Regions from separate parts of the Paenibacillus sp. cl141a genome, predicted to be linked through region 1. Evidence: riboswitches for the same ligand, from Rfam matches in the RefSeq annotation. Region 1 holds a riboswitch; each other region holds the start of a gene.
What was found. A riboswitch is a leader RNA that binds a small molecule or an ion and turns the genes downstream of it on or off. The one in region 1 is predicted to bind thiamine pyrophosphate.
Positions count from the first base shown of each region.

Region 2: another riboswitch for thiamine pyrophosphate. It lies ahead of BMX45_RS13200 (ABC transporter substrate-binding protein); the one in region 1 lies ahead of BMX45_RS05525 (ECF transporter S component).
Region 3: another riboswitch for thiamine pyrophosphate. It lies ahead of tenA (thiaminase II); the one in region 1 lies ahead of BMX45_RS05525 (ECF transporter S component).

Region 1 covers NZ_FNZO01000002.1:91,787-102,656, reverse strand. Annotated here, with positions in the region: gene BMX45_RS05550 (LysE family translocator) at 1-181, opposite strand, end outside; gene BMX45_RS05545 (DMT family transporter) at 318-677, opposite strand; gene BMX45_RS05540 (TetR/AcrR family transcriptional regulator) at 682-1,251, opposite strand; gene BMX45_RS05535 (energy-coupling factor transporter transmembrane component T family protein) at 1,555-2,361, opposite strand; gene BMX45_RS05530 (ABC transporter ATP-binding protein) at 2,358-4,034, opposite strand; gene BMX45_RS05525 (ECF transporter S component) at 4,027-4,656, opposite strand; TPP riboswitch at 4,748-4,860, opposite strand; gene asd (archaetidylserine decarboxylase) at 5,027-5,830, shown strand; gene BMX45_RS05515 (oxidoreductase) at 5,897-6,802, opposite strand; gene BMX45_RS05510 (helix-turn-helix domain-containing protein) at 7,461-8,246, opposite strand; gene BMX45_RS05505 (MocR-like pyridoxine biosynthesis transcription factor PdxR) at 8,306-9,772, opposite strand; gene BMX45_RS05500 (pyridoxamine 5'-phosphate oxidase family protein) at 9,900-10,514, shown strand; gene BMX45_RS05495 (aminotransferase class I/II-fold pyridoxal phosphate-dependent enzyme) at 10,640-10,870, shown strand, end outside.
Region 2 covers NZ_FNZO01000004.1:92,027-102,896, forward strand. Annotated here, with positions in the region: gene BMX45_RS13190 (GGDEF domain-containing protein) at 131-1,666, opposite strand; gene BMX45_RS13195 (VOC family protein) at 1,925-2,308, shown strand; TPP riboswitch at 2,484-2,593, shown strand; gene BMX45_RS13200 (ABC transporter substrate-binding protein) at 2,709-3,740, shown strand; gene BMX45_RS13205 (MTH1187 family thiamine-binding protein) at 3,829-4,122, shown strand; gene BMX45_RS13210 (ABC transporter permease) at 4,119-4,877, shown strand; gene BMX45_RS13215 (ABC transporter ATP-binding protein) at 4,932-5,765, shown strand; gene BMX45_RS13220 (TatD family hydrolase) at 5,854-6,669, shown strand; gene BMX45_RS13225 (aspartyl-phosphate phosphatase Spo0E family protein) at 6,702-6,878, opposite strand; gene BMX45_RS13230 (extracellular solute-binding protein) at 7,036-8,589, opposite strand; gene BMX45_RS13235 (carbohydrate ABC transporter permease) at 8,658-9,542, opposite strand; gene BMX45_RS13240 (ABC transporter permease) at 9,572-10,552, opposite strand; gene BMX45_RS31300 (hypothetical protein) at 10,549-10,791, opposite strand.
Region 3 covers NZ_FNZO01000005.1:466,958-477,827, reverse strand. Annotated here, with positions in the region: gene BMX45_RS17425 (ABC transporter substrate-binding protein) at 1-990, shown strand, start outside; gene BMX45_RS17420 (VOC family protein) at 2,074-2,574, opposite strand; TPP riboswitch at 2,838-2,941, shown strand; gene tenA (thiaminase II) at 3,082-3,768, shown strand; gene thiM (hydroxyethylthiazole kinase) at 3,826-4,668, shown strand; gene thiD (bifunctional hydroxymethylpyrimidine kinase/phosphomethylpyrimidine kinase) at 4,665-5,666, shown strand; gene thiE (thiamine phosphate synthase) at 5,663-6,319, shown strand; partial or broken gene BMX45_RS17395 (fructose PTS transporter subunit IIA) at 6,400-7,491, shown strand; gene BMX45_RS17390 (BtrH N-terminal domain-containing protein) at 7,623-8,603, opposite strand; gene BMX45_RS17385 (PadR family transcriptional regulator) at 8,587-9,159, opposite strand; gene msrA (peptide-methionine (S)-S-oxide reductase MsrA) at 9,475-10,440, shown strand; gene BMX45_RS31355 (hypothetical protein) at 10,462-10,629, shown strand; gene BMX45_RS17370 (phosphotransferase enzyme family protein) at 10,850-10,870, shown strand, end outside.

The DNA.
Region 1 (10,870 bases):
GCAGCTGGCCTAATACGACCGAAGCGGCGATTAATAAGAAAAAAGCGATGGAGGCACCGGCGATGTAGCGCAAGGTCTTCTTCATGCCGGAGTTCTGGACCGAAGACAGAATGACGATATTGGACGGTCCCGGCGAGAAAGCCACGATAAAACAGTAAATAAAAAACGAAGACAGGTTCATGATGATAGCTCCTAACAAAGGAATTTCCTTTGTCATTATAGAGCCGGACGCGAAGCGGGGCATAGTACATTATTGCAGCAGAACAAGAGCCGTAACGAGTACGGCCCTTAAGCGAAAATCATTCATGAGACCGTCCTTAATGACCGGACTGGTGCGTCTTCGGTTGCTCATGCGCATGCGCGCTGCCGGATAAATTGAGCAGCACGACCCCTGCGATGATCAGCAGAATCGAGAATACCTTGAGCCCGTTGATCTGCTCCGCAAAGAACATGTAACCGATCAGCGTAATGATCATGATGCCGAGTCCCGACCAGATCGCGTAAGCCACGGATATTTCAATCTGCTTCAGGCTCAATGTCAGGAAGCTCAAGCTGCAAATATAGAACACGACCAGCAGCACGCTTGGCAGCGGTTTGCTGAATCCTTCCGACAGCTTCATGTTCAGCGTGCCCGCCACCTCGAACAGAATAGCCAAACTTAGATAGATCCAATGCATAATTTCAAGACTCCTTCCGTTTCTCAGCGGCAATGCCGAACAATAAAATATCCATGACGGACTGCAGCAGCTCCCCCAGCGGCAGTTGATGCTTCACCGTCGCCCTCAAATCGTAAATCTGATGGAGCGACCCGAGGTACAGGTCGATGAACAGCGGCATATGAATCCGCTTGATGCTGCCCTCGGCCATGCCCTGCTCCATCAGCTCCGTGACAATGCCCCATTCTTCCCGGAAAAAGGTGTCCAGCTTCTCCCACTGCGGATAATGCGACCGCTTCAGATCCGGCAGCATCCCCAAATCCATCTTCTCCATCTCCTGAGGCAGACAGATCAGGATCTGATGGATTTTCTCCAGAACGGTAAGCGTCTCGTCCGCCGCAATTTCGCGTTCGCGCTGCTGGATGTGACGAATCATCCCGTCAATGATATGCTCAACGATTTCTTCCTTGGATGAAAAATGCTCATATATCGTCCGTTTGCTGATCGCAAGGCCGCGGGCCAGATCACTGACCGTAAACGTAAACCCCTGCCGCTGAATCAAGCGGATCGTTTCGTTCAATATTCGCTCGCGCAAGTGGCCAAACCCTCCTTCTGGTACTGTAAATACTCTATTGGTACCATTAGTATTATAACGCCTCAATCAGCATAAAATCCAGACATGATTTTTAAATTAACAGGATAGAGTACACCTTACATGCACTAGAATCGCAGGAGGATACATATGGAAAACCTTCAAAGACCATGCTTTATCGGAAGCTGGATCACATAGAACGGACGTTTTATCTTGCGAGGCAAGCAAGCCAGACCCTCTGGAGTTATCAACAAAAAAGAGCCTGCTTACAAGCCGTAAGCAGGTTCTTGTCCGGAGAACAACGGTTTAATCAAACCGCACGTCGCCAATGCCGAACCAAGGAAAATATCCGGCCGCAATATAGGCGCAGCAGGCGGCGGCTGCCAGTAAACCGACGACCAGAAGATCGTAGCGGGAATATCGTGACGGGTAATAATACGTTCGGGCCTTCGCCCGGTCCCCGTCAAATTGCTTCGCCTCCATCGCCGCAGCCACCCGATGTGCCCGGCGAATGCTTTGCGCCAGCAGCGGCACCACATACATGCCTGCACGGTTCACCATGCCGCGAACTCCCCGAATCGGGCGGACTCCCCGTACCTTCAAAGCCTGGCGGCGGATCACATATTCCTCCCAGACCATGGGCAGCAGCCGGATCGAGGCCATGAAGCTGTACGCATACTTCGGTGCCAGCCTCAGCTTCTGCATCAGGCTGTAGAACAAATCCACCGAGGACGTTGTCGTGACAAGCAGCAGCCCCTCCGATGCAAAGGCAATCCCCTTAAAGCCCAGATGCAGCCCCCGATAGAAGCTTTCTTCCGATACCCGGAACAATCCCCATTCCCACCAGATCGTCTCCCCCTTACCGAACAGCATCATGGAAGAGGCGGACGATATGAAGGCAAGCAGGAACGGAATGAAAAACAGCAGCATCTTCCACGGCTTCACCCCGCTGAGCAGCACGAGGCAAATCATAAAGACAAAGGCCTGATACATGACAAAATCAAGATCATGGGTCAGCACCGTCATAAAAAACAGCGCACAGATCAGTCCCAGCTTCACCACCGGATTCGCCCGGTGCAGCCAAGTGATCCGCACAGGATTCCATATATTCATGCGTTCACCCCCGTATGGAGATAACCGGACGCAGCCAGCGTATCTCGCGACGCATCGGCGCGATTCGCTCCGTCCGTCTCCCGTCCGGATTCCGTCCCGCTACACCAGCGCGGGGAAGGCAAACTTGACGTCAACCGCCCCTCTCGAATCTCCCAGATGTGCGTGGCCGCCCGCTGCGCGATCTCCATTTCATGGGTCACCATGAGAATGGCGGTTCCGGCGCGGCGCAGCCGTTCGCACATCTCCAGAATCGCGAACGTGTTCCGCGCATCCTGTCCGAAGGTCGGTTCATCCAGGAGCAGGACGGCCGGCTGCCTTGCCATGGCCGTGGCAACGCTCAGCCGGCGCTTCTGGCCTGTCGAGAGCTGGTACGGGTGCCTGTTATCCATGCCGTCCAGCCCAAAGCGTTCCAGGCAGCGGTCGGCCCGTGCCTTCGCTTCATCCGGCGGCATATGGTCCACCAGCAGCGAGTACATCACCTCATCGCCAATCCGTTCCGTCAGAAACTGAAGCTCCGGATTCTGAAACACGAATCCGATTTGGTGCAGCTGCCGCTCTCTCTTCTTCCGCACTTTCCTGCGCTTGCCCTGGATAACCTCCTCCCCGCAAAGCACATAGGTCCCTTCGGCGCGCAGGAGCCCCATCAAACTGAGCAGCAGCGAGCTTTTGCCTGCGCCGTTCGGCCCGATCACCGCAATGAAATCTCCGGGGTATACCTCAGCCGAAGGAAGAGAGACGACCGGTTTCTCCCATCGCAGTCCCCGGAAATCATCTAACCGAATGACAGGCTCCCCGAGTTGGGGGTACGATGAGTCTGCCTCATGCATGAAACTTCCCAGCTCATCGCCTGGCGCGTCTACCGGAGCAAACAGCTCCCGTCCTGCCCGAGACTCCGCATAATCCTCCCATACGTCGGGATACCAGATGCCATACGCCTGAAGCTCGCGCGCATACTCGGCGAATATCGCTGCCGGCGGACCATCGCCCAGAATGGCGCCATCCGGGGTGAACAGCACCACGCGGTCCACGTATTGGGCCATTTCTTCAATCCGGTGCTCCACGATAATCAGCGTACGCCCTTCCGATACGGCCTTCACCGCAGACCAGATTTGCTCCCTGCCTTCCGGGTCGAGCAGCGCGGACGGCTCATCAAGGAACAGCACCTCCGGCTCCAGCAGAAGGGCTGAAGCCAGCGCAAGCCTCTGCTTCATCCCCTGCGACAGATGACTGATCGGCATATGCAGCTCCTGAAGGTCAAGCCCAACCTCATGCAGGACGGCTTGCATCCGCTCCTTCATCTCGTCGCGGGGAACGCTGAGGTTCTCCAGCACGAAGGCCAGCTCTTCATCCACGTATGGCATGCAGAACTGGGTATCCGGATCTTGGAATACATATCCCCAAGAGCGAGGCACCAGCTGGGCTTCGCATTTCATCGGCACCTCCGTGGCGCGGGGAATCATTCCGCTAAGCACCTGAAGCAGCGTGGATTTGCCGCAGCCGCTCGGACCGAGCAGCAGCACCTTTTCCCCGCGGGCAGCCGAGAAGGACAAGTCCTTAAACATCAAACGCTCCTCGCCCGGATACTTCAGGCGCAGTCCCTCCACATGCACGGCCTGCTCCGTACCCGCCTCGGCGGTTGAAGACGAAACCCAGCGGGCGGCGGTTTTAGACATGGCGCGGATCATCCAGTGCTTCATAATCCTTCTTGGACGCAGGGCGCAGCAGCGATGTAACGCCTGTACGATCCAACGCTTTGGCCAGCAGCAGCATGAGCAAGCCGGCGATGACGGCGCCGCTGAGAACCCGCATGCCATACTTGGCGAGGAACATCCAGGTCTGCAGATCATCGGTATAGCTGTAATAGAAGTCCATCACCATCGAGCCGACCGCCGCGCCGGCACCGGCAATCGCCACCGTCCACGCCGAGGTGCTCCGGTAACGGAACGCCGCGAATACCAATTCCGCGCCCAGCCCCTGAATGAGCCCGTACAGCAGCAGCGTCAGTCCCCAGCCGCTCCCGAACAGCACTTCCACGTGAGCCGCCGCCACCTCCGCGATGATGGCCACTCCCGGCTTGCGGATCAGCAGGTAAGCGAGCGTGGCCGCTGCGAACCACATGCCGTATAACAGTTCATCCGCTTCGAAGAACAGCGGTTTCAGCAGATTGTAAACCGATCCCCAGAAGTGATAAATGACGCCGAGCACCAGCGATACCAGCACCGTCACCAAAATATCGCTCAAACGCAGCCCTTTTCTAGGCTGTACCCCCAATTTTTCCTGCACTGACGTTCCCATAACAACACATTCCCCTCTCCACCGCTATTTTTGTATAAACACAACAAAAAACCGTCTGGAAAAACGCGCAGACGGAAAAATAGGCCCTATGTAGGCAGGGTCGGATATTCTCTACGCTGGCATTACCCAGTTCAGATTAACGGTCAACAGCGGATAGCAGCTGCAATCTCAGCCTGATTCACTCAAGCCCCCGTATTCCCTATTCGGTTTCATGTTAATCTTAAAATACACATTCGTTCCCCAATTAGCAAGAACCTTTTTTCAAAAATGGCTATTTATTGATTTCCGGCTCATTCTATGTCAATATCAGAGTGATTGGCTTTTCCACCCAACGTTTTATTGCCGACACCTATGCACAAAGGAGAATGACATGGCTAAACAATTGCTGCGTCTGATGACCGAGCTGTCCTCCCGCAAGTGGCTGTCCCGCATCATGGGGCATTGTTCCCACAGCCGGCTGAGCCGTCATCTAATACCTGCATTTATACGAATCTACCAAATCCCGGCGCATGAAGCGGAGAAGGAGATCCACGAATACCGTTCGCTGAACGAATTCTTTTCCCGCCGGTTAAAAATAGGCCTCCGTGCCATAGACGACACCGCCGATGCCATGATAAGCCCCGTCGATGCCACGATTTCGGCGATGTGTACCGTCAACGCCGGCACCATCCTCAGCGTCAAGGGACAGGATTATACCCTGAGCGAGCTGCTCGCCAAGTCACCGAGAATGGAGAATTATATCAACGGTTATGCATTCGTATTGTATTTAAGCCCGACCGACTATCATCGCATACATTCCCCGGTAACCGGCATTCAAGCGGAAAGCGAGCATTTGAAGGGCCGGGTATACCCCGTGAACGATTTTGCGATGACCCATATCCGGAACGTGCTCAGCCGCAACGAGCGCCTCATTACCTATATTGCCCATGAATTCGGCGAAGTTGCGGTCGTGAAGGTCGGAGCCATGAACGTAAGCAGCATCCGTTATGCCGACGAGAGCGTGAAGAAATACGACATCGGCGACGAACTTGCGTACTTTGAATTCGGCTCTACCGTCGTTCTCTTGACAGAGAACGGCACGTTTACTCCGCGCGGCGACTTGGAACCGGGCTCCAAGGTGAAGATGGGAGAACTGCTCGGTTTGCTGCACCCTTCCACAGCCCGAAAAGGGTAATTCCTTTCTCCTTCCAAGCATACGCTATAAGCTAAGTCCACGAAACATGCGACGGATGAAGGAGGATTACCGCCTGCTCAGCAGCCGGTAAATGATCCGCTGAAACAGCCGATCCGGCAGCAGTCCCTTGATCCGAGCGGTCAGCCGCGTGCCTCGGGGCAGCGTATAGCGGAACCTCGGTTTGGTCATGGACGATATGCTTGCCACAAGAAGGGCTACCTCCTGCGGATCCCCGCTTTCCCTGGCCGTCCGCTCGGAATAATCCAGCACGCCCTTCAGCAGATCGCTGTAGGGTGATCCTTCCTTGACCGCCAGCCCCCCAAAACTCTTATTCCAGATCGGCGTGCCGTAGGCACCGGGCTGGACCAGCACGACATCGATGCCAAAGGGCATCAACTCCATGGACAGGCTCTCGCCGAACCCCTCCAATGCAAATTTGGACGCGGCATAGGGACCATAACCCGGAAAGCCGACCCTGCCGCTAATGCTGCTCATGAGAATGATTTTGGACCGTCCGGTCTTGCGCAGCAGCGGGAGCATATGCTGCGTCACCGATACGGTCCCGAAGAAATTCGTCTCCATCTGCTTTCGCCAGCCCTCCAGCGGCACTTCCTCCACCATGCCGCCCACCGCCTCGCCGGCGTTGTTCACCAGCACGTCCAAGCGGCCGAACTTCTGCTCCAGCGCCGAAGCAGCAGCCTTGACCTGCTCCTCGGCACATATATCCAGTTGGAAGATGTGAATACGATCGGTAACATCTGCTTGTTCAGCCTGAGTCAACAGCTCTGCTGCCGCTTCAGGTCTGCGAAGACCTGCGGCCACGTCATAACCTGCTTTTGCCAGCTCCAGACTGATCAGCAATCCGAACCCGCTCGACGCGCCCGTGACCAGCGCAACCTTCCTTGCCCCCGCCGTTACCACCGGATCACCGCCGGCTCCGCCAATGCCGTTATTCCTCTCACATGCCAACATCCTTCCTTTATCCAAAATGCCTAATCCCTTACTTTTTCGAGCTCTGCTCTTAAGCGTTTTATGTATATTTCCAATATAACAAATTTTTGCAATGTCAACAGAGTCTATCGCAGCTGCATCCCTTTACAACGTAATCAGACAAACTCCCTGTCCGTATAGGCACCCACTAAATAGCCCCACAAAGCGGATACTTTGCGGGGACTCCAAAACATATCAAAAAAAGGGAGCTTGTCAGCTCCCTTTTGCGTGTTTCCATCGAAATGCGTATATGATAACGGGATTCAACGACACCCGTATGTAGGCTAAGGTTCCTTTAAAACCAAACGTCCTGATGATTCGGATTCGTCGTCTTCATGCGGCGCAAGCGATTTCTGAAAATACCGCACCCGCCACGACTGAAGAAACGTCCACGCACCCGTCTTCTTGGGCTCATTCCCCTCTCCCCCCTTCATAAGAAAAACGTCTATCGACGTACTTGCATAGAAGACAGACCGCATTTAGCGGAAGTTTTTCTTGCGATATCAGGAAGGCTCTTGCTTCGAATTTATACTTTCTGATATCTTAAAATGAAACTGTACGTCGTTTTTACCCTAAATCGCTAGCTATGAAACCCATAGGCCCCTTCCACCAAGCAGGTAAGTTATGGAGGGGCGGGGAATCACCGAATTTCGGATGGGCTCTTGCCCGTATACTGCTTGAATTGTCGGCTGAAGAAGAAAATATCCCGATAACCCAGCGCGTCGGCCACTTCCGTTACGTTCATCCCTTGATGCAGCAGTAGATGCTGCGCCCGCTCGATCCGCATCTGAATGATATAGGATTGCACCGGCGTGCCGATCAGCTCCTTGAACTTGATCGAGAAGTAGCGGGGAGACAACCCCGCTCTGGCCGCCAAATCCTCGACCCGATGGGGAACCCCCGGGTGCTGGCGGACGTAATTCGCGATTTCATGGATCGCCTCGGACAGCTGATTGCTCGCTTTTTTGACCACCGGCGCATCCAGATCCGAGCGCAGCAGATGAATCATCAGCTGCTTCAGAATGAGCTGGCCCTCTTCCAGTGAACCATAGGGCTTGTCCAGATACAAACGCACATAGCGTGCAAGCAAATATTCGAAATCCATCGTTTCCGTCAGCTTGCGATAAGATGCCGGAATCTCTTCGACCGGGTCGGTCACGTCAAAATGGATATATGTCAATACGAGCGGCTTCTGCGGATTGTGCGTCGCGCTCGTATGATCTCCGGGTCGGAACAGGAAGCAGCTTCCTTTTCCCACGGTAAAGGGCTCGTCATTAAGCTCGACCGTGCCTTCGCCGCTCCATACATAGAACAAATCGTAGTTCTGCATGGGCCTTTCGCGTTTTTGCCATTTCCAGCCCGGCTCGCAAACGATTTTGGCAAGCGCAGGCATGATTATAAACGAAGACGGCGATGCATTCAGCATCTCGTCATAACCCCCTCATCTCATTCAAAAATTGACCTCTTTCCCATCATACCCGTTTTTTATGTTTTTTGCATGTCCTGCCATGCCTGCGCCATCCGGGCAACCCCTTCTTCGATGCTGGATATGCCGAGATGCGAGAAGCCGAAGCAGGCGGCAGGCGGCCCGGGCGTACGATGATAGGCCGCCGCATCCCGAAACATGACGCCGCGCTTGCGGGCAGCCTCCTGGAACAGGGCATACTCTTCCTCGGAGCGCAGCCAGTTCGCGTAAACGTGCAGGCCGGCATCGCCGGGGTGAAGGCGAAACAAGCCCGAGGCATGGGTTTCCATCCCATGGCGAAGCGCCTCATACCGCGCGCCGTACAGCCGGGTCATTCTTCTGAGATGCCGCCCGTAACCTCCCCTTACAATAAAGCGGGCCAAGGCACGCTGCTCCAATACGGCTGGCGAGATCGGCTCATACAAAGCCTTGGCCTGAACGACCGCCTCAACCAGGCTCGGGGGAAGCACGGCATAACCGATGCGGAGGCCGGTGAACATCGTTTTGGAGAATGAACCGACAAAGATGACGCGTCCCTCATCGTCCAGCATTTTCAGAGGCTCGATCGGCTTGCCGCCCCAGCGGAATTCGCTGTCGTAATCATCCTCGATAATAAAGGCCTGGCGGCTTCGCGACCAATTCAGCAGCGCCCTTCTTCGCTCCAGCGGCAGCACCGCGCCCGTCGGGTATTGACGGCTGGGGCTTACGACAAGCAGGCCGGCGTCCCATTCGCACGGAATCAATCCGGCATCGTCGACAGGGGACGGCAGCGGAATCCCGCCGCTCAAGCTTATGCCCCGGTGGATTCCCTGATAACCCGGATCCTCCATCACCACGTGATCGCCGGGATCAACCAGCAGCTGAAACATCAGGACAAGCCCCTGCATGGAACCGCTGAAAACCACGATATGCTCGGGTTCCGCCTGTATGCCCCGCGTGAACCGAAGATGTCCGGCTATCGCCCGGCGCAGTTCGATATCCCCTTCCGGCGGCGCTCCGTTCTGCAGCTCGGCTCCCCCGCTTCCCCCTGCATAGGATAACGCGCTCCGCCACTCCGAATAAGGGAAATCCTCCATAGGCATCCTCGCATTCGCGAAAGAGATCGTACCCGGGGGAGGCTCCTTCAGCAGCAGCTGTGCCGAGACATAATCCCCGCTTTGGCTCATCAGGCGCTGCCCCCAAGCGGAGAGCGCCGGCGCCCGATCGGCCAATGGCGGCTGGTCTGCCGCGGCGGCTATTCCCTCGGCCACGTAAGTTCCGCTGCCCTGCCGGGATACGACGTAACCCTCGGCCATCAGCATGTCATAACACTGCGCGGCCGATCCCCTGGACACCCCGTAGAGCCTGGCCAGCTCACGGGTGGCGGGAAGCCTCGTGCCTTCCGGCAGCTTGCCGCTATGTATCGCGGCGCGAATCGCGTGGTACAGAGCCAAATATTTATATCGATATTGTTCCACATAGGTCTCGAACGGCAATCCAAGCTCCATGACGATGTCTCCTCTATTTTGGGATTACGATTAAATTGGACTATACAAATTACTCTAAATTGGCGCTTTTTTCTTGTCAATGAACATCGTATGCTGTTATTCAAAATGATAGGGGGAGCATGTAACCATGAGAAGAGACGAATTTGCGATGGAGGATCCCCAAGAGATCGAGGACTTCCTTCGCGGGATGAGCTTTGGTTTCCTTGGAACAGCCGATGAAGAGGGAATCCCGCGTGTAACGCCTTTGAATTTTGCCTATGTCAACGGAGCGTTCTATTTTCACGGCAGCCGGATGGGGGAGAAAATGGACCATCTCCGCCGGACGCCCGCCGTATGCTTCACCATAGCGGATGAGTATGCCCTCATCCCTTCCTATTTCTCCGACCCCGAGATGGCATGCCCGGCCACGGCCTATTTCAAAAGCGTTACCGCTATCGGCGAGGCCGTGATCGTGGACGATCTGGAGGAAAAAGCGCTTGCGATGGAGGAGCTGATGCAAAAGCTGCAGCCTGAAGGCGGATACCGCGCTATCGACGCGAACGACCGGGCTTACACCTCCAGGCTGAAAGGGGTAGCCGTCATCCGGCTGACTCCGCAGCGAATGAGCGCCAAGTTCAAGTTCGGCCAGAACCTGAAGCCCGATCGGCTCCAAGCCGTCGTCGAAGGCCTGGCATGCCGCGGCAAGAATCGGGACGAGGAGACGGCAGGACTGATTTGCAAGTATCATCCTGGACCGCGTTAAAGCGTTACATTTATCCGTGACGGTTCCTAGGGTAGGTGGTATAATGTTAGGCAATGAAATCGTAAAGGCAACTTGTCACCTGCTCTTACCTTAACCAAAAGTATTCGGAAGGAAGGAATCAGTTCATGAACCCATTGGTTGGTCAATTGAATGGAAAAATGCAAGCTGGCAATCCGCATGTGTACGACATGCTCTCCACACTCGGCAGGGAAATCTATTTCCCGAAGGAAGGCATCCTGAGCCAATCCGCGGAAGCGACGAACCATGCGAAAAAATATAACGCTACAATCGGCATTGCAACCGAGGGCGGAATCCCGATGCATCTGGGCGTCATCCAAGACAAACTCTCGGCTTAC
Region 2 (10,870 bases), on a different contig from region 1:
GGATTTTATATCGAAGTTATGACCTATTTTGCGAGAAATGCGCAAGATTCGTGCAATGAGTGCGCTAAATTCTACAATAATCGACTTATATTGCTCTTAACAACACATTGTCGATACCCGAATCTTTTATCTATTCGACTTTTTGATCCAACAGCTGCAGCAGCATCGTTCGCTCCACATCGAAATGCCAGCGGGCGTTTCGCTCTTTCGCCGCATACATCGCCGCATCCGCGCGACCGATCAGCTCCTGGTCGTTCCTGGCATGATCCGGATAGACCGCGATGCCGATGCTCGGCGTGGTTCGGACCTCATGCCCTTCCAGCTCATACGGCTCGCTCAGCATCGTCCAGATCTCTTCCGCCATCCAGATCAGTTCCTGATCCTCGCCGGCCGGATGAATCACTACCGTAAATTCGTCCCCTCCTAAACGGGAAACCAGAACGCCTTTGGATTCAAGGGTTTGAAGACGGGTCGCGACCTTACGAATCAACAAATCACCGGCGCGATGGCCGTAGCGGTCATTGACTCGTTTAAAACGGTTCATATCCATATATAACAGCCCTACGCGGGAACCCGCACGGTCCGCCTCCTGCAGCGAGCTCGACAGCCTCGCGTTAAAGTAGCGGCGGTTACAGAGTCCCGTAAGATCGTCGCGATGCGCCAAGGTCTCGCTCTGCATCAAGCTTTGATGCAGCCGGTCAAACAAGCGGTCATTCTCGAACTGGATCAGGATCTGCCTGATCAGAATCAGGATGACGCAGAGGGATAGGCCGGTAAAAAGCCCGTTCCATCCTCCGAACCGCTGCACCATAAGGGCAAACATCCCGCCAAGCACGCTGTAGGGAAGCAGATATCTTACGATCAGATTTCCGAACGAACGGGACTCCCTCTCATCCAACGATTGATTTCGGGCATCGGGAGCTGACCGCCCTCCTGCCAAACCAATGATGAATACCGATAACGTATAAAGCGGATACAGGTATGAACGAACTTCAACATGCTTATAATCGACGAGATACATATGCAGAACATCGGCGGCAATGTACATGCTCCCGCCAAGGCATATCAGGAAAACTGCCCGTTTTCTTAACTGCCCTGTGTTAAAATACAATACCAGGGTGAAGAAAATAAGCACCGTTGCGCACAGCGGATACAGCATGTCCACCCACAGCTTTCCCCACAAGGCTTCATTCGCCAAACCGTTAAGCTCAGGCTTGATGAAATATTCCCAACCTACCGTCATGACCGTTATGCCAACGATCACGATATCCAGCATAAACCGCACTCCCCGAAACGAACCTTGAACGTGGCGGAACAGATAAATGAGGGAGCTTGCAAACAGGATGATTTCGAATCCCCAGAATAATTGAGTCAAAATTGTCCGGAAAGCGCTCTCTTTCCCCAGCCAAAAATAACAAGCATCGATGATTCGAGCCGAGGCATCCGCCATCAGCCCGGCACTTACCATAAGCCAAAACCTTCGAAGATGCGGCTCGTAATGCCGACTGATCCGTAGTAAATAGACGGAAGCGGCAGCGGAAGCCATAATGACTAGAACACGCTGAAGCAATAAAGCATCAGGCATCCACAGAACCGTCATTATCTGAATGAATGCATATATGATGGCGAGTCGAATCCACAGATGATCTGCTGGATTTGGACTCATAAGCATTCCTCCTCGGCCAAAAGGCAAGCTTTCTTCAACGCTTGTTTGTTAGGTCTTTTGAATTAATAGTTATAGTTCTCATGATACTTTTTACCCACCTAAAAGTAAAGATGAGGAAATGAAAGAAAGACCATCGATTCTACTCTATTAAACCATCGCGCTCCAAAAGCTTTCCGTCCTCAAGACCCACTTGACGTATAGGAATTATGTGATAACATTTCATTCATATCTCATATGAATCGGAAAGGGTGTTTAGCCTTGTCACAGAAACGATTGGATCATGTCGGCATTGTCGTTCGGGACCTTGAAGCCACGATTGCTTTTTACACAACCGTCGTCGGACTTGAACTGAAGGATCGCCTTACCCATACCAATGGCGTCATCCAGCTGGCATTCCTCGGATTTAACGGCAGCGACGAAACGGAAGTCGAGCTTATCCAGGGTTACAGCGACACGCTTCCCGCAGAGGGCACCGTCCATCATTTCGCCGTCAGCACCGATAACATCGAAGCGGAATATGCGCGCGTTCAGGGACTGGATGTACCTCATCTTGACGAGGAAATCGTAACGCTTCCGAACGGGTACCGCTATTTCTTCGTCCACGGTCCCGAAGGAGAATGGATTGAGTTCTTCCAGCGCTAACCGCTGACGAACAGGTTCATATCAAAATGCTTCATCCCGTGAATGGTTAACAGGGTTCATTCTTCCAACCGCACAAGCCATGTCCAATACGAAGACCTGCCTCGTTCGCATCCCCTTTCGAACTAGACAGGTCTTTGCGTTAGGACTATAATAACGGGTGTAACGTCCGAAACTTCATAAATCCCGGGGGAGCTGGAATTAGGCCGGCTGAGAGTGTATCCGATGATACTGACCCTTACACCTGATCTGGGTAATGCCAGCGTAGGAAGTCCATGTTTGCGGCAGCTATGATTTGCCGTGGTATACACTTACGCCGTCATGCGTCCTGATATCATTCAGGGCGCTTTTTTTGTGGAGTCAACGAGGTCATAGAAAGAGAATTCAAAGGAGAGAAGACACGATGAAGAAGGGAAAATGGATGGCGCTGCTTCTCGCTTGCGCCCTGCTGTTGGTTGCGGCCGGATGCGGTACAGGCGGAAAGAACGAAAATACAGGTACCGAGGGCGCAGACGGCCAGGCGGCCGAAAAGCTCCGCGACGTACAGCTGATGCTCGATTGGTCGGCCAACACGAACCACACCGGGCTGTATGCAGCCAAGGAGCTCGGGTATTATGAGGAAGAAGGGCTTAACGTCCAGATCGTCCAGCCGGGAGCCGGCGGAACGGATACGCTGGTCGCATCCGGCAAGGTGCCGTTTGGCATCAGCTACCAGGAAGGCGTCACGCTTGCCAGAACCCAAGGCCTGCCGCTCGTCTCCATTGCGGCGATTATTCAGCATAATACATCCGGCTTTGCCGCCCCCAAGGACAAGGGGATCGTCAAGGCTGGCGATTTTGAAGGGAAATCCTACGGCGGCTGGGGCTCGCCTGTTGAGGAAGCCGTCATGAAATCCATCATGGAGATCGACGGCGCCGATGTCAGCAAAGTAAATATGGTTAACATGGGCGATGCCGATTATTTTACGGCCGTCAAACGCGACATTGATTTTGCCTGGATCTTCTATGCCTGGACCGGTATCGAAGCCGAGCTCCGGAACGAGCCGCTTGACATGATCTATGTGAAGGACTACTCCGAGCAGCTTGACTATTACACGCCGGTGATCGTAACGAACGAGAAGCTGATCCAGGAGGACCCGGAGCTTGTCAAAGCATTCATGCGGGCGACCTCAAAAGGGTACGACTATGCGATTCAACATCCTGAGGATGCGGCTGCCCTGCTGACGAAGGCCGTTCCCGAGCTGGATGCCGAGCTGGTTCTTGCCAGCCAGAAATGGCTAAGTCCCCGCTATCAGGATGATGCCGCCCGCTGGGGCGAGCAGAAAGCCGAAGTATGGTCGGGGTATGCGGACTGGATGTTTGAACGCAAGCTGCTCGAGAAGGAGCTCGATGCGGACAGCGCCTTCACCAATGAATTTTTACCGGAGAAACCATAGGATGCATTTAATTTGGAAGAGAGACGGCCTGTCCGGCAGGCTGCCTCTCTTCCATTACAATATAGCTTGCATGAAAGGATGAGTTTAGATGGCAAACACCCTCTTGAGCATACAAGTGATACCCAGAACGCCGGATGGAGGCGACAGCATTCCTTATGTGGATGAAGCGATCCGGGTCATTCAGGAGTCGGGCGTGAAATACGAGGTCCATGCGCTCGAAACCACCTTGGAAGGGGAGCTTTCCGAGTTGTTGAAGATCGTTGAGCGCATGCATGAGGCGCTGGTGAAAGCAGGAAGTCCCAGCGTCATATCCCAGGTCAAAATCGCGCACCATCCGGGCGGCATCAGCATGGATAAGCTGACTGAGAAATACCGTCCATGAGAAAAGGCTGGTGGAGCTCCGTTTGGCCGCCCGCTGCGGCGGTCCTTTTCTTTTTGACGGTATGGCAGGCCGCGGTATCGGTATTCGATATAGAGCCGTATATTTTGCCAGCGCCGACGGCTATCGGGCATGAAGCCGCCACCGGCGCCTCCGGCCTTTTTCAGCATACGCTGGCCACGCTGCAATTAACCCTGGTCGGATTTATGATCGGTACGGCGATCGGCCTTGTCATCTCGTTGGCCCTGCATCTGGTGCCTTTTCTCAAAACTGCCCTTTATCCGCTTCTTATTCTTAGCCAGAACGTGCCGACGATCGCTCTCGCCCCGCTCCTTATGATTTGGTTCGGCTTCGGCATGCTGCCCAAGGTTATCGTGATTACCCTGGTCTGCTTCTTCCCCGTAGCCGTTGCCGCCCTGGACGGACTGGCGCGTACCGACCGAACCATGATGAATTACATGCAGATGGCGGGAGCCACTTCATGGCAGATCTTCACCAAGCTGGAGCTGCCGCATGCGCTCCCCTCCATCTTCTCCGGGATCCGCATCGCGGCCACCTATTCGGTCATGGGTGCGGTGATCGGGGAATGGATCGGCTCAGACCGGGGCATCGGCTACTATATGATGCTGCAAAAATCCGGCTACCGTACGGACCGGGTGTTTGTTGCCATTCTGATCATCGTCCTGCTCAGCCTGCTGATGGTGCTGCTGATCACCCTGCTGGAGAAGCGCCTGATCCGCTGGAATCGAAAAAGTTAAACTACGGTGAACGGACATTTTCCAACCTATATAATAAGGAGGCTGTTTAGCGACATGACACATCAAGTATCCCTGCCGGATCATGACGGGCACCGCCAGTCCTCAACCGCGGTCCCGCCAGCGCCTGCCCTTGAGGTTCGCAGCCTTCATATCACCTTCCGCGAACGGCGCAGCGAAGTGCACGTGCTGGATGGCCTTTCGCTTCAGGTGCAGCCCGGGGAATTCGTCTCCTTGATCGGTCCTTCAGGCAGCGGAAAGAGCACGCTCTTCCATATCATCGGGGGGTTAACGGCTCCGGATGCGGGCTCCGTCCTCATGGACGGTCAGGACGTGACCGGGGAGAAAGGCCGCATCGCCTATATGCCTCAACAGCCTGCCCTCTTCCCTTGGCGTACGGTGGAGGACAACGTGCTCCTTCCCGAGGAGCTGAGAGGCACCTCGAAAACCGCCGCCAGGGAAAATGCCCGCAGCTGGATGGAACGGGCCGGACTTGCCGGCTTCGAGAAGGCGTATCCGCATACCCTTTCAGGGGGGATGCAGCAGCGGGCCGCTTTTCTGCGCGCGCTGATGAGTCCGCAGGAAGTTATGTGTCTGGACGAACCGTTCAGCGCGCTTGACGCGCTGACACGCAGCGATATGCAGCGCTGGCTGCTCGATATCTGGGAGGATACGCGCCGTTCGGTGCTGATGATTACGCATCATATCGAGGAAGCGCTGCTGCTCTCGGACAGCATCTATATCCTGTCGGCGCGGCCGGGAACGATCCTGAAACGGGTGGAGGTTCCTTTTCCCCGTCCGCGCAGGGAAAACATCCTGAACGACCCGTCCTTTATTGCGCTAAAAACCGAAATCTCCGCCATCATGCGCGAAGAACAGCACAAGCGTTGAGCCGCATAGGCAGGATACAAATGGTTAAGCTCCTGTATCCATCATTCAAGAGCGCTTCTTGGAGGCGAACAAGCGAGGTGATGTAACGATGAAATCATTCACGCAGACTGAAACGAATCTCCCTCTGCTGGACACCCATATTCATCTGGATCGTTATGCCTTCTCCGATCAGCAAACGATTCTTGCCGATATCCGCAAAAGCGAAGTTCAGTCCATCATCTCTGTCTCCATGAACCTGGCTTCCAGCAAGCGAAACCTGGAGCTGGCCAGGGAGTACGGACCGTTGGTGCGGCCGGCATTCGGTTATCATCCGGAACAGCCCGTTCCTTCCCCTGAAGAAACCGAAGAGCTGCTGGATTGGATGGATAAGCATGTCGACGACATGATTGCCGTCGGAGAGGTCGGCCTGCCCTATTATGCCAGGCTGGAAGCCGAAACGGAGGGCCGGCCGTGGGATAACCGCCCTTACGAATGCCTGCTTGAGCAAATTATAGCATTTGCGAAGCGGCATCATAAACCGGTGATACTGCACGCTGTATATGAAGATGCGGATACCGCATGTGATTTGCTCGACAAATATGGCGTCACCCGCGCCCATTTCCATTGGTTCAAGGGCTCCCGTGACACCTTGCGACGGATGGCGGATAAAGGCTGCTATATCTCCTTCACGCCCGACATTCTTTATGAGGATGAAATTCGCGATATTGCCCGTATGTATCCGGAGCATCTTGTCATGACCGAAACCGACGGCCCTTGGCCGTTCGATGGCCCGTTCACCGGACAGATGACCCATCCCAAGATGACGGCTTCAGCAGCGGCGGCATGGGCCGAGCTTCGCGGGCTGACCGTTTCCGAGGCTCGCAGGATTTTTTACGAGAATGCGGTTAGACTTTACGATCTATAAAAAAAGAATTCCCGTTCCGTTCAAGCCGGTTGTTACGCAATCGGTTTGTTTTCTTTAAGGAACCGGTTATATTGGTTAATCAGTTCATCGAGCACGATCGATTGCCTGAGGACTTTAGGATGATTAAAATCACGATACCGCTGCTTCATCTTATGAAGCTTGTTTCTTTCCTGCTCGATATCAAACCTAATGCCTTCCTTCGTTTTCATGACTTTATGTCCTCCCCTCATGTAATATTTTATGCTTTAATGTAAAATTATAGGATGTTTGATGTTAGACATCAGGGGCCTAAAATCGAAAGGGACAGATCCCAGGAAACAAAAAAACCACAATGCGAGCTCACTCGCATTGTGGTTTGGATTTCGGTTATTTCACAAATTTGTCCTGATACGCCTTCGAGATCTCCTCTGTAATCTCCTTCATCTTCGGATCGCTCTTGATCGTTTCGATCAATTTATCGTACGATTCAACCGGTTCCTTGCCGGTGATGACCATGACCCGCATATCCTCTACTTTCTTGGAAATCTCGGGATAGTATTTGTTATAAGCTTCCGAATATAGCTCGCCCGAAGGATTCGGCACCTTAACCGTCTTGCGCTCCGTAACGATCTCTACGTTACGTTCATACACCTCGTCCGGCATCCCTACCGCATTGATGGCCATGTCGTCGCTGACGAGGTGAATCATATTGTTCAGGTTTCCATCCCCCGTCTTATCGGTGACAGCCTGCGGCGTTGCGACCTTCTTTCCGTTCTCCAGATTGTAATGGACGCCTTCGATTCCGTAGGTCAGCATCTCGTTTCCATCTTGGCTGTAGCCATAGTCGAAGAACTCGAGGATCTTCTTGACTTTGGCCTCAGGCACTTTCTTCGGAATGAGGTACACGCCATAGTACGGGGAGCCTGAAGGCGTATACTTCACCCCGTTAGCATTCTCCAAGTAAGCAAGCGGCATCAAATCCGCCTTGGGATCAACGTCCTTCACGGCTTTCCCGGTTACCCAGGCATGGTTCATGGACATGCCGCCAACCCCTGCCTTGGCGCTTCGCATCGTATCCATCACCTGGGAAAACTTCATGATGGCAAAGTCTTTGGGGAACAGGCCCTCGTCATAAGCCTGCTTGATCCACAGCATGGCCTCCCTTGACGCGTCCGACGTAATAATCGGAGACAGGGTATTATCCGGCTGGAGCTTCCAAGCCCCTTGCGTTTCATTAAAGATATTATAAATATACGCGAGCGCGCTCGGATTAGCGGCATACGGGATCTCATCCGCCTGTCCGTTACCATTCGGATCCTGTTCCTTGAAAGCTTTTAACACATTATGGAACTCATCCAGCGTTTTTGGCGTTTCCAGCTGAAGGGCATCCAGCCAATCCTTGCGGATCATCGGGAACACCCCGCCCCCATAGCTTGGGTAGTAACGCGGAATCACGATGTTCTTGCCGTCCACCTTGGTGATTTCCCACATTTCCTTCAGCTCTTCGCGATTTAAATTCGGGTAGTCTTTGAGAAAAGGGGTCAGATCCCAGAAGACTCCCTGCTTCAGCATCTTCTGCAGCTGCGGGTTCTGCATCGTCTCCACGAAAGTAACCTCCGGAAGGTCGCCGGACGCAAGCATGACATTGATTTTCTCTTCGGCCGTGGATGGGGACAGCCACGTAATATTCAGCTTGGTATTGGTGCGTTTCTCCAGCTCTTTCCAAAGCGGATTGGTGTTGTCTATGAATTCGGTGGCATAATTCAAGGTCTGTATCGTGATGCTTGTAGGTTCACTGCTGTCTGTCCCGCTCTCGCTGCCGCTCGAGGGACTCCCGCCGCGGCTGCCGCATGCGCTAAGCAAGAGCGAACTTGCTAAGAGCAGCACCCCCGACATTTTTAAAAACGACTTGCTCGGCCTTGCATCCATTTTTTCCATCATTAGACCTCCCTGTTTATGATACCTCTTCCCTGACTGACCATGTTGGAAAAAGAAAACCGTATATCGGATCATTCCTTGACGGAGCCCACCATCGCCCCTTTGGCGAAGTGCTTCTGCAGGAATGGATACACTAACATGATTGGAACGGTAGCAATGACGACCGCTGCCATTTTCAACGTTTCCGTCGGAACCGGACGGTTCACCTGGAAGGCAAATCCCCCGCCGCTTCCCGATCCCATTGTCGTGGGATCCACCAGCATATTTTGGAGCAGCACTTGCAGCGGCCACATCTTCTGGTCATTAATAAACATCAGCGCGTTGAAGTACGTATTCCAATAGCCGACCGCGAAGAACAATCCGAAAGCCACCAGCGCCGGCAGCGACAACGGCAGAATGATTCGCCAGAACACGCCGATATCATTGGAACCGTCGATCATCGCGGCTTCCTCCAGACTGTCCGGAATGCTGTCGAAGAATCCCTTCATGAGCAGCACATACCACGCGCTCGTCAAACTCGGCAGGATCAGCGACCAGACGCTGTCGATGAGTCCCACATTTCGGACGACCAGATACAGCGGAACCAGCCCCGGCGTGAAGAGAAAGGTAATTAACACCATAATCATGATTGCCTTGCGAAACCGAAGCCGTTTTCGGGACACCGCGTAAGCCATCCCCCCCGTAACGAGCAGACTGAGCATCGTGCCGACCGTGGCCAGGAACACGCTTATGGAAATCGAGGTGACAAACAACCCGTTGGACAGTAAATGCTTGTAAGCATCCAGCGTCCAATCCCGCGGCCATAATATCAAGCTTCGTTGATAGTACTCCACCGGATCGGTAAATGACAGAATAACGGTATAGTAAATCGGAAATATCGTTGCCAAACCGATGATCAGCAGCAGGCCGTTGTTTACGAAGCCGAAGAGCCCGGTTTTCCATCCTTTCTCATGCATGCTTTACTCCTCCTTGTCTTCGCCCGCCTCTAGTACAGGCTTTCTTGACCGTATCGCCTCGCCAATCGGTTGGCCGAGACCACCAGGATGACGCCGACGATCGATTTGAACAACCCGATGGCCGTACTGTAGCTGAATTCTCCCTGCCTTATCCCCACCCGGTATACATAGGTATCGAACACTTCGGCCACATTGGTGACGGGCGCATTCATCATCAGATAGATCTGTTCGAATCCGGTATCCATGATCGTTCCCAGGCGGAGGATCAACAGGATCAGGATCACGTTACGCATCGCGGGCAGGGTAATATGCCATATCCGTCTCCTACGGCCTGCGCCATCCATGACGGCTGCCTCGTATAATTGCGGATCCACTCCGGCGATGGCAGCGAGGAAGATGATGGTCCCCCATCCGACCTCCTTCCAGATGGATTGTGCCGTCAGCATGCCCCAGAAATAGTTCGGATTGGAGAGAATATCGACCGTTCCCCAATCCATGGTAACGAGCCACTTATTGAACAAGCCTTCCGATTGCGAGAACATGAGGTAGGTCAGCCCATAGATCAATACCCAGGATAAAAAATGGGGGATATACACCAGCGATTGGATAGTCCATTTATAGAAGGAGCTTCGTACTTCATTCAGCATCAAGGCTAAAATAATCGGCGCCGGGAAAAAGAAAATCAAGCCCAGGAAGCTAATCGCCAGCGTATTGCGCAGCAGCATCCAGAAGTCGTCGTTGGAGAAGAACCGGGCGAAATGCTCGAAGCCTACCCAAGGGCTCCCGAACACTCCGAAGTACGGCGAGTACTCCTGGAAAGCAATGACGAGATTCGTAATCGGAATGTATTTGAAAATGATAAAAAAGATAAGACCCGGCAACGCCAGCATGTATAAATACTTGTCGCGTGCTACATCCGACCGGATCCGCCCCCACTTCGTTTTGGATTTCGCGGGAATAGGGGGGCTCCCGCTTCCTTTTGCCGACTGAACGGTTTCTTGTGCTTTCATCGATATTCCCTCACTTTCAGCCTTGTCGTCTCATTCAAACCTACCGTTCGCGGAACGCATCCCCAATGTAAACGGTTGCAGGATTGCCTGCAATTCCACTTTTTTTCCGACGCGGCCCCTTCCCTTCTCCCTTCGATGAACAATACGGAAAAATGCCTGCCTGCCAAGCGTTTCGGATTATCCATTTCCTCGAATTGCACTTTTTTTCCTTGGTGCCGGAATGCCATGTTCATCGGCATCAATAGGAAAATGTGATCTTTTCAACTAATCCCCTCTTTCGCTATGATAGTATTTAATGATTTTCCCGGCTTTCTTCGA
Region 3 (10,870 bases), on a different contig from region 1:
CTCAAGTTTAGCTTGCTGGCTCTGATCATGATCGCAATTCTTGCGGGGTGCGGAGCAAGCCCGGCGCAAGAAGGGACAAGCAACGCGGGCGGCGACACGACGAATACCGCAGAGGGCAACAGCGGCGCTGCTGCCGGCGGCGAATCGTATGAAGTTACGCATGCCATGGGGACGGAAACGATCAAAGGAACGCCTCAAAAGGTCGTTGTCCTCACGAACGAAGGAACCGAGGCGCTTCTGGCCTTGGGCGTGAAGCCGGTAGGTGCCGTCAGATCCTGGACGGGCGATCCATGGTATCCGCATATTAAAGACCAGATGGAAGGCGTTACCGTTGTCGGGGAAGAGAGCCAGCCGAACATCGAACTGATCGCTGGTCTGCAGCCTGACCTGATCATCGGCAACAAGATGCGTCAGGAGAAAGTATACGAGCAACTGAAGGCAATCGCGCCGACCGTTTTTGCCGAGGATCTTCGCGGCGAGTGGCAGAACAATTTTGAATTGTATGCCAAGGCGCTGAACAAAGTGTCGGAAGGCGAAGAACTTTTGGCTGCCTACGACAAGCGGATCCAGGAGTTTAAAGAGAAGGCTGGCAGCAAGCTTGACGAAACCGTCTCCGTTGTTCGTTTCATGGCAGGCAAGACCCGGGTGTACCACACCAATACGTTCTCGGGCGTTATTTTCGATAAAATCGGCATCGCCCGCAACGACATGACCAAGAACGCCAAGGACGATTTCGTGGACGAGATTACGAAGGAACGTCTGCCTGAGGTGGAAGCCGACAGACTGTTCTACTTCACTTATGAGACAGGGGATGGCGGCGCCAACCAAACCGAGCAGGAATGGATCAACGATCCGCTGTGGAAGAACCTGAACGTCGTGAAGAACGGTCAAGCCCACAAAGTGGATGACGCGATCTGGAATACGGCGGGCGGCATCCTGGCGGCCAACCTGATGATCGACCAGCTCCAGGAGTTTTACGGCATTCAGTAAAGAATGAAGATGGATGCGGGAACGCTAGTATTATCGTATAGCGGATAATGTTAGGAATAAGCGGATAAAGGAGGCATCCCTCAAGATCTGAGATCTTAAGGGGGTCTCCTTTTTTTGTGCAATGATACTCGGGTGGCTGGCTGTTGCTCGCTTTGTTGGTTCCATATTCTGTGGAAGCTTATGTCCATGAAGGTCCTAGAGCAACAAGGCGACCGACACTCTCACGTCTAGATTGCAGCGCCAGCATCGCTGGCCGGTTCTGCAGCTCTGCGTACCAGCAGCATCGCCACACAGGCAGCCTAATCGCTCGACTAGTTCTGCGGCAATATTCCCGTTGTCCCCAACATGTTAGCGGACACCAGTTCCCTTATTTCCTGATTAACCCTCGATTCTTAGAGCTATCGGACACAGGATCCTTTATTACCGCAATAATCGGCCTATTTGCCGTCATATTCAATGAATAACGTCTCTGGTGTCCGTTAAATATCGATAATGGCCCCCATTCGGCTAAATAACGTATCCTCTGTCCGTTAGTCCTGGAGCAGTAGCACCAAGACCAGAAGTAGCACCAAGACCAGTAGTAGCATCAAGATCAGTAGTAGCATCAAGATCAGTAGTAGCATTTTAATACCAGCAGTCACCAAGATACTCGTTAACGGACACCAGTTCCCTTATTATCCTGATTAACCCCCGATTCTCAGATCTAACGGACACAGGATCCCCTATTACCTCAAAAAGGTGCCTATTTGCGATCAGATTCTATGAATAACGTATCTAGTGTCCGTTAGCTCTCAAAAATTACGCCTATTCAGCTAAATAACGTATCCTCAGTCCGCTTGTCCTCGATCTGTAGCACCAAGACCAGTAGTAGCACAGATCAGTAGTAACAAGATAAAGCAGTAGTACCAAGACGAGCGGTCCCACCAAACCAGGAGTAGCACCAAGACCACCAGTACTCTCAGCTATCTACTCTAAGTTATGCGGTTTTACATTCGTTTTGGTCGGCAGCCATCCATGCATCCCCTTGGGACACCGAATCCACCCATGTCCTCCCTGTAATAACGCTCGCTTCACGGCAACTTTTTACGGCATCTTCACCACGATCTCCGCCCCTGCAACATAGGTCATCGCTTTGATGTATTCCGGGTGTTGGGCACGCTGTTCCATTTCGACCGGAGTGAGGTCCTCCATTCGTGTCTGTACCCACCATAAGTTGCCGAACGGGTCCCGTACCCGTCCCACCCGATCGCCGAAGAACAAGCTCGTTGGCTCCGTCACGGAGACCGCTCCTGCAGCCAGCGCTTGCCGATACACATCATCGCAATCCTCAACATACAAACGGAGGTATGCCGGGCTATCCGGCCATTCCGGCTTCGCGTCAAACATCATGACGACGGCATCTCCGATTCGCACCTCGGCATGGCCGATGACACCATCGCCAACATAGACGCGGGCTATCTCTTCGGCCCGAAAAGCCTTTTTGAGGAATTCGATCAGCGCTGCGGAGTTTCTTGAGATGATCCACGGCGTCACGGAGGTGTAGCCATCCGGAATGGGTTTAACCGCTTTCGGTTGGTTTGTCATAAATACGCTCGCTCCTTTAAATTTCATTTATTTGAATTGTGTTTATGCACTCATTATGCGGGGGCATATATGACAGCCGAGCGTCAGTGTTTCCGGAATGAGTTTGGGTAGCCTGCGTTTTTATCTTGCGAAAAGACAGCCGCCACCGTACATCGTCACAATCACGCGGTCGGAGGAAGGTTTCGAGCTTGAGGTTCCGTCCACAAACTGTTAACGTTTGACACCACCCGCAATCCTATGTACAGTATTAAACAAAAGAATAGGAAGTCCACTAGGGGAGCCGTTGGCGGCTGAGACAAGAGCGTATCTTGGACCCTTTGAACCTGATCTAGTTCGTACTAGCGTAGGAAAGTGGAGCCTTCGAACATGAGGTCTCGGTGCGCTTTTTGGCGTACCCGGGCTTGTTGACGAAGCCGCTCCAGTTTTCGGGGCGGCTTTTTAGCGTTGTCTGAAAAGTCGTGTCTTACGGACTTCCTGCTCTTCAATATGTTGGAGGTGGGGACAAACATGAGTTTCACGCAAACGCTCCGTCAGCAGGCGGGAGGCATTTTTCAAGCAATCTTCGATCATCCCTTCGTAAAAGGCATTGCCGAGGGGAATCTGGAGCGGGAACAGCTGATTCACTATGTGAAGCAGGATTTTGAGTATTTGAATGCCTACATGCGGATTTACGGAATAGCCATATCCAAATCGACCAGCCGGGAAGAGATCGCAGCCTTTAACGAACAGATTTCATTCATTCTGCACAGCGAGGTGCACCCGCATCAGAATTTTTGCGCAGCCGCCGGGGTGACCTATGAAGAGCTGCAAGGATATCCGCTGGCTCCGTCCGCGCATCATTACATCCGTCATATGCTGACTGTAGCACATGAGGGTAGTTTGGGCGAGATTATGGGCGTGCTGCTGCCGTGCCCATGGACGTACCTGGAGATTGGCCGCAAGCTGTTGAATGAAGTGAAGCCGGATGCCTCCCATCCGTTTTACGACTGGATTTCTTTTTACGGAAACCGGGGGGAAGACGCAACAGCCAAATTCCGCGACCGTGTCGATGCATGGGCGGAGCGTGCGACGGCAGCCGAGCGGGAACGGATGAGGGAGCATTTTATGCTGAGCTGCCAGCTGGAGTATCTGTTCTGGGACATGGCTTATAAGCAGGAGGAGTGGCCGGTGCAGCTGGAGGCTGCGGTGCTGTAAAGAGCGATGTTCACAAGCACATGGAATTCCATTATAGCGAAGAGAGGCTGATATAAAATGCGTTCATGGGAAAAAGAGGTTTCGGCGCTTTTAACGAAGGTACAGCAGACGAGCCCCCTCGTTCACAATATGACGAACGTGGTGGTTACGAATTTTACGGCTAACGGCTTGTACGCGCTGGGCGCGTCGCCGGTCATGGCTTACGCGCCGGAGGAAGTGGCGGATATGGCCGCCATCGCGGGCGCGCTCGTATTGAACATCGGCACGCTGAACCGCGAGCTGGTGGATGCGATGATGATCGCGGGACAATCGGCGAATGCCCATGGCGTGCCGGTGCTGCTGGACCCGGTCGGCGCGGGAGCAACCCGTTTTCGGACGGAGTCGGCGCTGCGGATCCTAAGCGAGGTGAAGGTTTCGCTCGTGCGCGGAAATGCGGCTGAAGTCGCTCACCTTATCGGGGAGGTCCGCGAGATCAAGGGCGTAGACGCAGGCAATAGTGCAGGCAGCAATCATGCCGAGCTGGCCGTGCGGGCTGCGCGCGAGTTAGGCACGATCGTGGCCATTACCGGTGAAGAGGACGTGATTACCGATGGAACGGAAGTGCGCATCATTGCTGGAGGGGATGCGCTGCTTACGAAGGTAACCGGCGCAGGCTGCCTGCTGACCTCGGTGCTGGGTGCCTTTGCCGCGGTGGAAGCGAACCTGCTGCTTGCAGGTACGGCGGGTCTGGCCTTCTATGGGGCCGCGGCGGCGAAAGCTGCTGAGCAAACGGCAGATCTGGGACCGGGAAGCTTCCAGATCGCTTTCCTGGACGAGCTGGCGAAGCTTCATCCAGGATCGCTGGAAGGGTATGCCGCTGTACTGGAAGCGGGAGCGGCGGCTGCCGGAGGCACACGATGAGCGAGGCTCGCATACCCCGTGCCCTGACGATTGCCGGGTCTGACAGCGGCGGCGGCGCCGGCATTCAGGCCGATCTGAAAACCTTCCAGGAACTCGGCGTGTACGGCATGTCGGCGATTACCGCGATCACGGTGCAGAATACCTTGGGGGTTCACGGCGTATATCCGCTGCCGCCAGAAGCAACTGCGGAGCAGATTGAAGCGGTTGGCTCGGACCTCGGGATAGATGCATTGAAGACGGGCATGCTGTTCAACGCCGAGATTATTAGGCTGGTTGCTGACCGGATTCGGGCATTCGGCTGGGGGAAGGTCGTTGTCGATCCCGTGATGATCGCCAAGGGCGGAGCGGAGCTGCTGCAAAGCGAAGCGGTGCAGGCTTTAAGAGAAGATTTGCTGCCGCTGGCGATGATTGTCACCCCCAATATACCGGAGGCCGAAGTATTGGCGGGGATGCGTATCCGCACGATGAACGATCGCAACGAAGCGGCGAGACGCATTCATGATCTGGGGCCAAAGATGGTTGTGATCAAAGGCGGGCATGACGAGGGCGTGCTTGGCAGCGGTAAAGATCACGAAAGAGATAGGGGGCCAGCTATAGCGGCGGGTATGCAGCAGGAAGAGTTGCCTCAGTTCGAAAAGACGTACGGTCAAACGAGAACTGCCATGCCTGCTGGGGAGTATAGGGGGGGCCGTTCGCTCTTTTCCAACGATGACGCTAATCCCGAAAGTCATCCGGTCATCGACCTCGCATACGATGGTACGGCCTTCACAGAATTATATGGCAAACGAATTCATACTGTTCATACGCACGGTACCGGCTGTACTTTCTCAGCGGCCATTACCGCAGGCCTGGCTCAAGGCTTGAGCGTATACGATGCGATTCAGAGCGGGCGCTTATTTATCCAAGCGGCCATTGAGGACGGATTGAACCTGGGGCAGGGACAGGGCCCGACCAATCATTGGGCATACAATCGCCGCCGTCAGGAGGTGCTGCGATGACGGGCAGAGTGGCACCCGAGATCATGAGACGGCATCTGCAGATGTACCTCGTGCTTGGCAGCGTGAACTGCAGCGTCGAGCCAAGCTTGGTCGTGCAGGAAGCGCTGGCTGGAGGCACAACCATGGTCCAGTTCCGTGAAAAGGGACAAGCAGCACTCGCCGGGGAGCCGATGATTCGGCTGGCTCGCCGGATCCAGGATCAGTGCCGCCAAGCGGGCGTACCCTTCATCGTCAATGACGATGTGGAGCTGGCACTGAAGCTGGACGCCGACGGCGTGCACGTCGGCCAGGACGACGAATCCGCGGCTTCCGTCCGCGAGCGGATCGGCAACCGGATTCTCGGCGTTTCCGCCCACACGGTGGAAGAAGCGCGGCGCGCGATTCTCCACGGCGCCGATTATCTTGGGATCGGGCCGATCTATCCGACCCGCTCGAAGGATGATGCCAGAACTGCGCAAGGCCCGGCAATTCTCCGTGAGCTTCGCGAAGCTGGAATCCATCTGCCAATCGTTGGGATTGGCGGGATTACCGTGGAGCGCGTGGAGGAAGTGATTGGAGCGGGTGCGGATGGCGTCGCGGTGATATCCGCCGTGACGGGAGCGGAGTCGGCGAGGGAGGTAGTGGAGGCTATTGTAGATAAGTGCTTCAGGTAGTTGGATGTTTTCATGAGAAAGGATTTTTACAATTAATAGAACTTACTATAAAAAAAGAGTGTCGAAATTTTTCGACACTCATGATTTCTTTTGACATGGGCGGTCCCGTGAATAAGGTTGCGTTCCTGTTCGGCTCGGCCATGATCGGTGAAGGCAACTATGAAATTATGGGCCAAATTGCCGTTGCCATCTGTGTTCCTCCGATTGCCATGGGACTGGCGGCCATGATGAACAAAAGGAAGTTTACACCTGCGGAACGTGAAGCTGGAAAAGCAACATTTACGATGGGATTGTTCGGTATTACCGAAGGAGCGATTCCATTCGCGGCACAAGATCCTCTGCGCGTCATTCCGAGTATCATGGTCGGTTCCATGACGGGTTCGGTGATTGCCATGTTGGGCAGTGTCGGTGACAGCGTAGCCCATGGCGGTCCGATTGTAGCCGTACTCGGTGCCGTTGATAATGTTTTGATGTTCTTCCTCGCTGTCATAGGCGGCGCAGCCGTATCGGTTATCATGGTGAGCCTGCTCAAGAAAGATGTTGCAGCTGTGACACCGGCAGTTGTTGGAGAAGGACCAGAAGCGATAGAGGATCCTGCCGGAGCAGGTGAATCGTCGACAGCAGACGCGGATGCACCCGTGGCTGTGGACCCAGCGGAAGTGACTTCAACCGTGACCCATAACGGTACAGCAACCGAAGCACCTGCTATCCGCGTCGAGAAATTGACAGATATTGTAACAATGAATCTTATTAACCTGAATCTGACGGGAACAACCCAGGATGCTGTTATCGACGAAATGATCGGTGTATTGGAGCGGAATGGGGCGATCAGAGCTGACGGAGATTTTAAACAGGCCATATTAGCCCGGGAACAAGAAAGCTCCACCGGCATCGGCATGAATATTGCGATTCCTCACGGTAAATCGGATGCTGTCCTGAAACCAAGCGTGGTTTTTGGTATCCAGCAGGATGGCGTCGACTGGAAGAGTCTGGACGGGAGCGAAGCCAAACTGATCTTTATGATTGCCGTGCCGCGTAATAGTAAACAGAATGCGCATTTGAAAGTGCTGCAAATGTTGTCACGAAAGCTGATGGACGATGATTTCAGGGAAGCGCTCTTGGCGGTGACAACCAAGGAAGAGGCCTATCGATTGCTCGATCAGGTGCATTAATTCAAGACGCTGAGTGAATTCACCTAGACCAGCCCCGCACAGAAATGAGCGGGGCTGGTTTTGTACGTTTCTCGGCTTACTTTCTGCAAATCCACGAATTTGCTTGTCAGCCGGCAGCATGCCAATCGCTTTTACAACAATAACTCCATGGCGGCGCGTTCTTTGTCCGCAATCTCGAGCAAGAGAGTGGACGCCTGCTGCAGCTCCTGGTGGTTACCTGATCTTCCCGCACGGTCGATCGATGCGGAGACACTGGCCCACATTGGCGCGATCTCCGTAAACAAAAGGTGGGCTTGTTCGATTCTCGGGTCTTCCAACCGATCGGCGCAGTCCTTCAAGTAATCCCGATACAGATTTCGAAACAAGGCACCGCCGGTTCCCGCACGCTCCATCAGCAATGCGGTCAGGCATAAATCATGTTCGAAATGGTTGCTGCGGGAAGGCCACTTCAGAATCTCTTTGCTCATTTTTACAATGCCTTTATTCCCGATATTGCGAATGGGCGGGTTCAAATAGTCATGCGCATTTTTGGTCAAGGATTCGCGTAATGCGGGAACGAGCGGCGGTAAGGCGTCGATTGGCTCGAGCGTAAAAGAGCGATTTCGGGAACTCATGGCTCCTTTTGCGTTTCTGGCTGATGCCAAGCTTGTCAAACGCGTCTTCACCAGCCCGCCTTGTTGTCTGGTATCTGCCATATAGGCATATTCGTCATCCACGCCGTATAGGACCGCATAGTGACCGGCAAAGTGCACTTTGTTCGTGAAATAATCCAAGTAATAGGAATCCAATTTCAGCCCAACCGGAATTCCGCGTTCGATGCAGCTCCGTACGTTCCGCCACGCTTTATCGACGGACGACGTTTCTTGAACATTAACGGTTAAACCCAGCCTGTCGGCGAGGTTGGCCGTCAACTTATCCACTTTCACCCTTCCTCCGATGAACGGAAAATCCATTCCCTTCGAGTCCCAATAAATGAATCCGAGCCCTTGTCCGAGTCCGAACAGCATCGGCTCCGATAGCCGGACTCCCGCAAATTGCATTAAATTGCCCATGGTGGTCGTTTCGCAATGTTCGCCTTGATAAGGAACGAAACCTTCAATGAATGTGGTCATCTTCCCTGGTCTCCTTCGACAATTCATTAATTAGACTGGCAACGAACGCTTGCTCACTCTCCATTAGGCTGATCGGATGCAAGAACAGCGCCCTTACGTTCAGCGGCAATCGAATACCGCCTTGGGATTCGAATTTTTGCTTTATGCCTTCTGAAACCTCTTGAAGAAAATCCGACCGCTTCCGCAAGGCAGCTATGGCCATGTCTTTCCCGATAAGAGGCAAAGCGGCCAAACCGAGATCGAAGCGGTTGTCGCGCTCCCGTGCTGACGAAAGACTGTCAAGGATTTCATCTTTCAGTTTGACCATACCGGCTTCGGTGAGGGCAAACCGGGTCGGCATGGGTCCCTTGCCGGATTTTTCGTCGGATTCCTCGGATGCAATCCATCCTTTATCGCTCAGTTTCTTCAGCCCTACGTAGATTGAAGTCGTGCCGATGTTAGCCCATTCCCGATAGCCTCGTTGGTCGACTAACTTCTTGATATCGTACCCCGAAGCTTGACGACATTCTGCGATCATTTGCATCAGCATGAATTCGACGTTTGAAATAGGGTGCATGAAGGACCCCCTTGTCTTTAATATTTCACATATGAAATATAACACTAGTGAAATAAAAAGATCAATAACGGCAATCATGACAGGCTCGTATGGCCAGCCAGGAGACGGTTGGCTTTTTATGTCGCATGTCGAGTTCAAGGTCAGTGCTTCCGAAGAACGCCTAAGCGGGCGCTTTCTCATTCCTGACTCGATCTTGGAGGAGAAATCGTCGATTACACTCCAATTAAATCTTATGAAACTTGCTGTCATTGCGTCCTCAAGGCTACACTAATATCATCATGAAACAGACAACGGTGGATGAAAGGAGCGATAGCCTTGAGGCATGGAAGCGGCAAGACCTCATTGGCAACATTTGCCGGCGGTTGTTTCTGGTGCATGGTGAAGCCGTTTGACGAGCTGCCCGGCATCCATTCCCTGGTTTCCGGCTACACGGGCGGCCATACGGAGAATCCGACCTACGAAGAAGTAGGAACGGAAACGACGGGGCATTACGAGGCCGTGCAAATCCGGTTTAATCCGGATGTGTTTCCATACTCACGGCTGCTGGACATCTATTGGCGCTTGATTGATCCAACGGATGCGGAAGGCCAGTTCATGGACCGCGGGGCGTCTTACCGGTCGGCGATTTTCGTGCATGACGAAGCGCAGCGCGAGCATGCGGAAGCCTCCAAGCGCAGCCTTCAGCTTAGCGGCCGGTTCAAGGGGAAGATCGTGACGCCGATCCTGCCGGCGGGTCCCTTTTATCCCGCGGAGGATGTCCATCAGAACTACTATAATACCCACCGGTATGACTATAACCGATATTATGAGGGTTCGGGCCGGGATTCTTTTGCGAAGCGGCATTGGAGGCGGAAAGAGGATGAGGATGAGCTGCGCAGGCGTCTTACCGCAATCCAATACGCGGTGACGCAAGAAGGCTTGGACGAGCCTGCCTACGATAATCCGTATTGGAATCAAGCAAGCCGGGGAATTTACGCGGACGTGGTGAACGGCGACCCTCTATTCAGCTCGACCGATCAATATGATGCGGGTACGGGATTGCCGGCTTTTAGGAAGCCGCTGCACGAAGGATATATCAGCAAAAAGGGGGATCTCCGCGGCGGCAAGGTACGCACCGCGCTCTACGGCAGATTGTCCGGCTCTTACCTGGGACATCTGTATCATGACGGGCCCCAGCCGGGCGGCCTGCATTATCAGGTAAACTCCGCGGCGCTGCGTTTTATACCGGAGGAAGCGCTGGTCCGGGAAGGCTACGGGGAATTCGCCGGGCTGTTTGAGTAGGGAACGGATGGAGGTCATCTTATGATAATCAAACTGCTGTACCTTGCAGTGAATTTGTTTTTTCTGGCAGGGATACTGCTCTCCCCGTATAGCCCAGCTTCCAAAGTGTTGATGTATATCGCCATGAGCCTGATTCTGGCGTTCGCATTCAAAAGATTATCCAAGGAAGAAGGCGGGGGAGAAGGATAGTGCCGTAAACTTCACCTATACCCGTTCTCTCCCACCCGCATGGCTGGCGCCTCCGTTAGAATAGGATTGGGCAAGACCCATTTTTGCGTCCATGTGCGGAAAGGAGTGACGTTGTTGAATACGATTCATATTCACAATGGGATACAGATGAGAGGCCTTGTTCCTTAGGATAAGTCGAGGTTTAAGTCCTCTCATGCTGTAGGGGGAGGAAAAAGAGCAAATGATGAAGTTAACGACGATG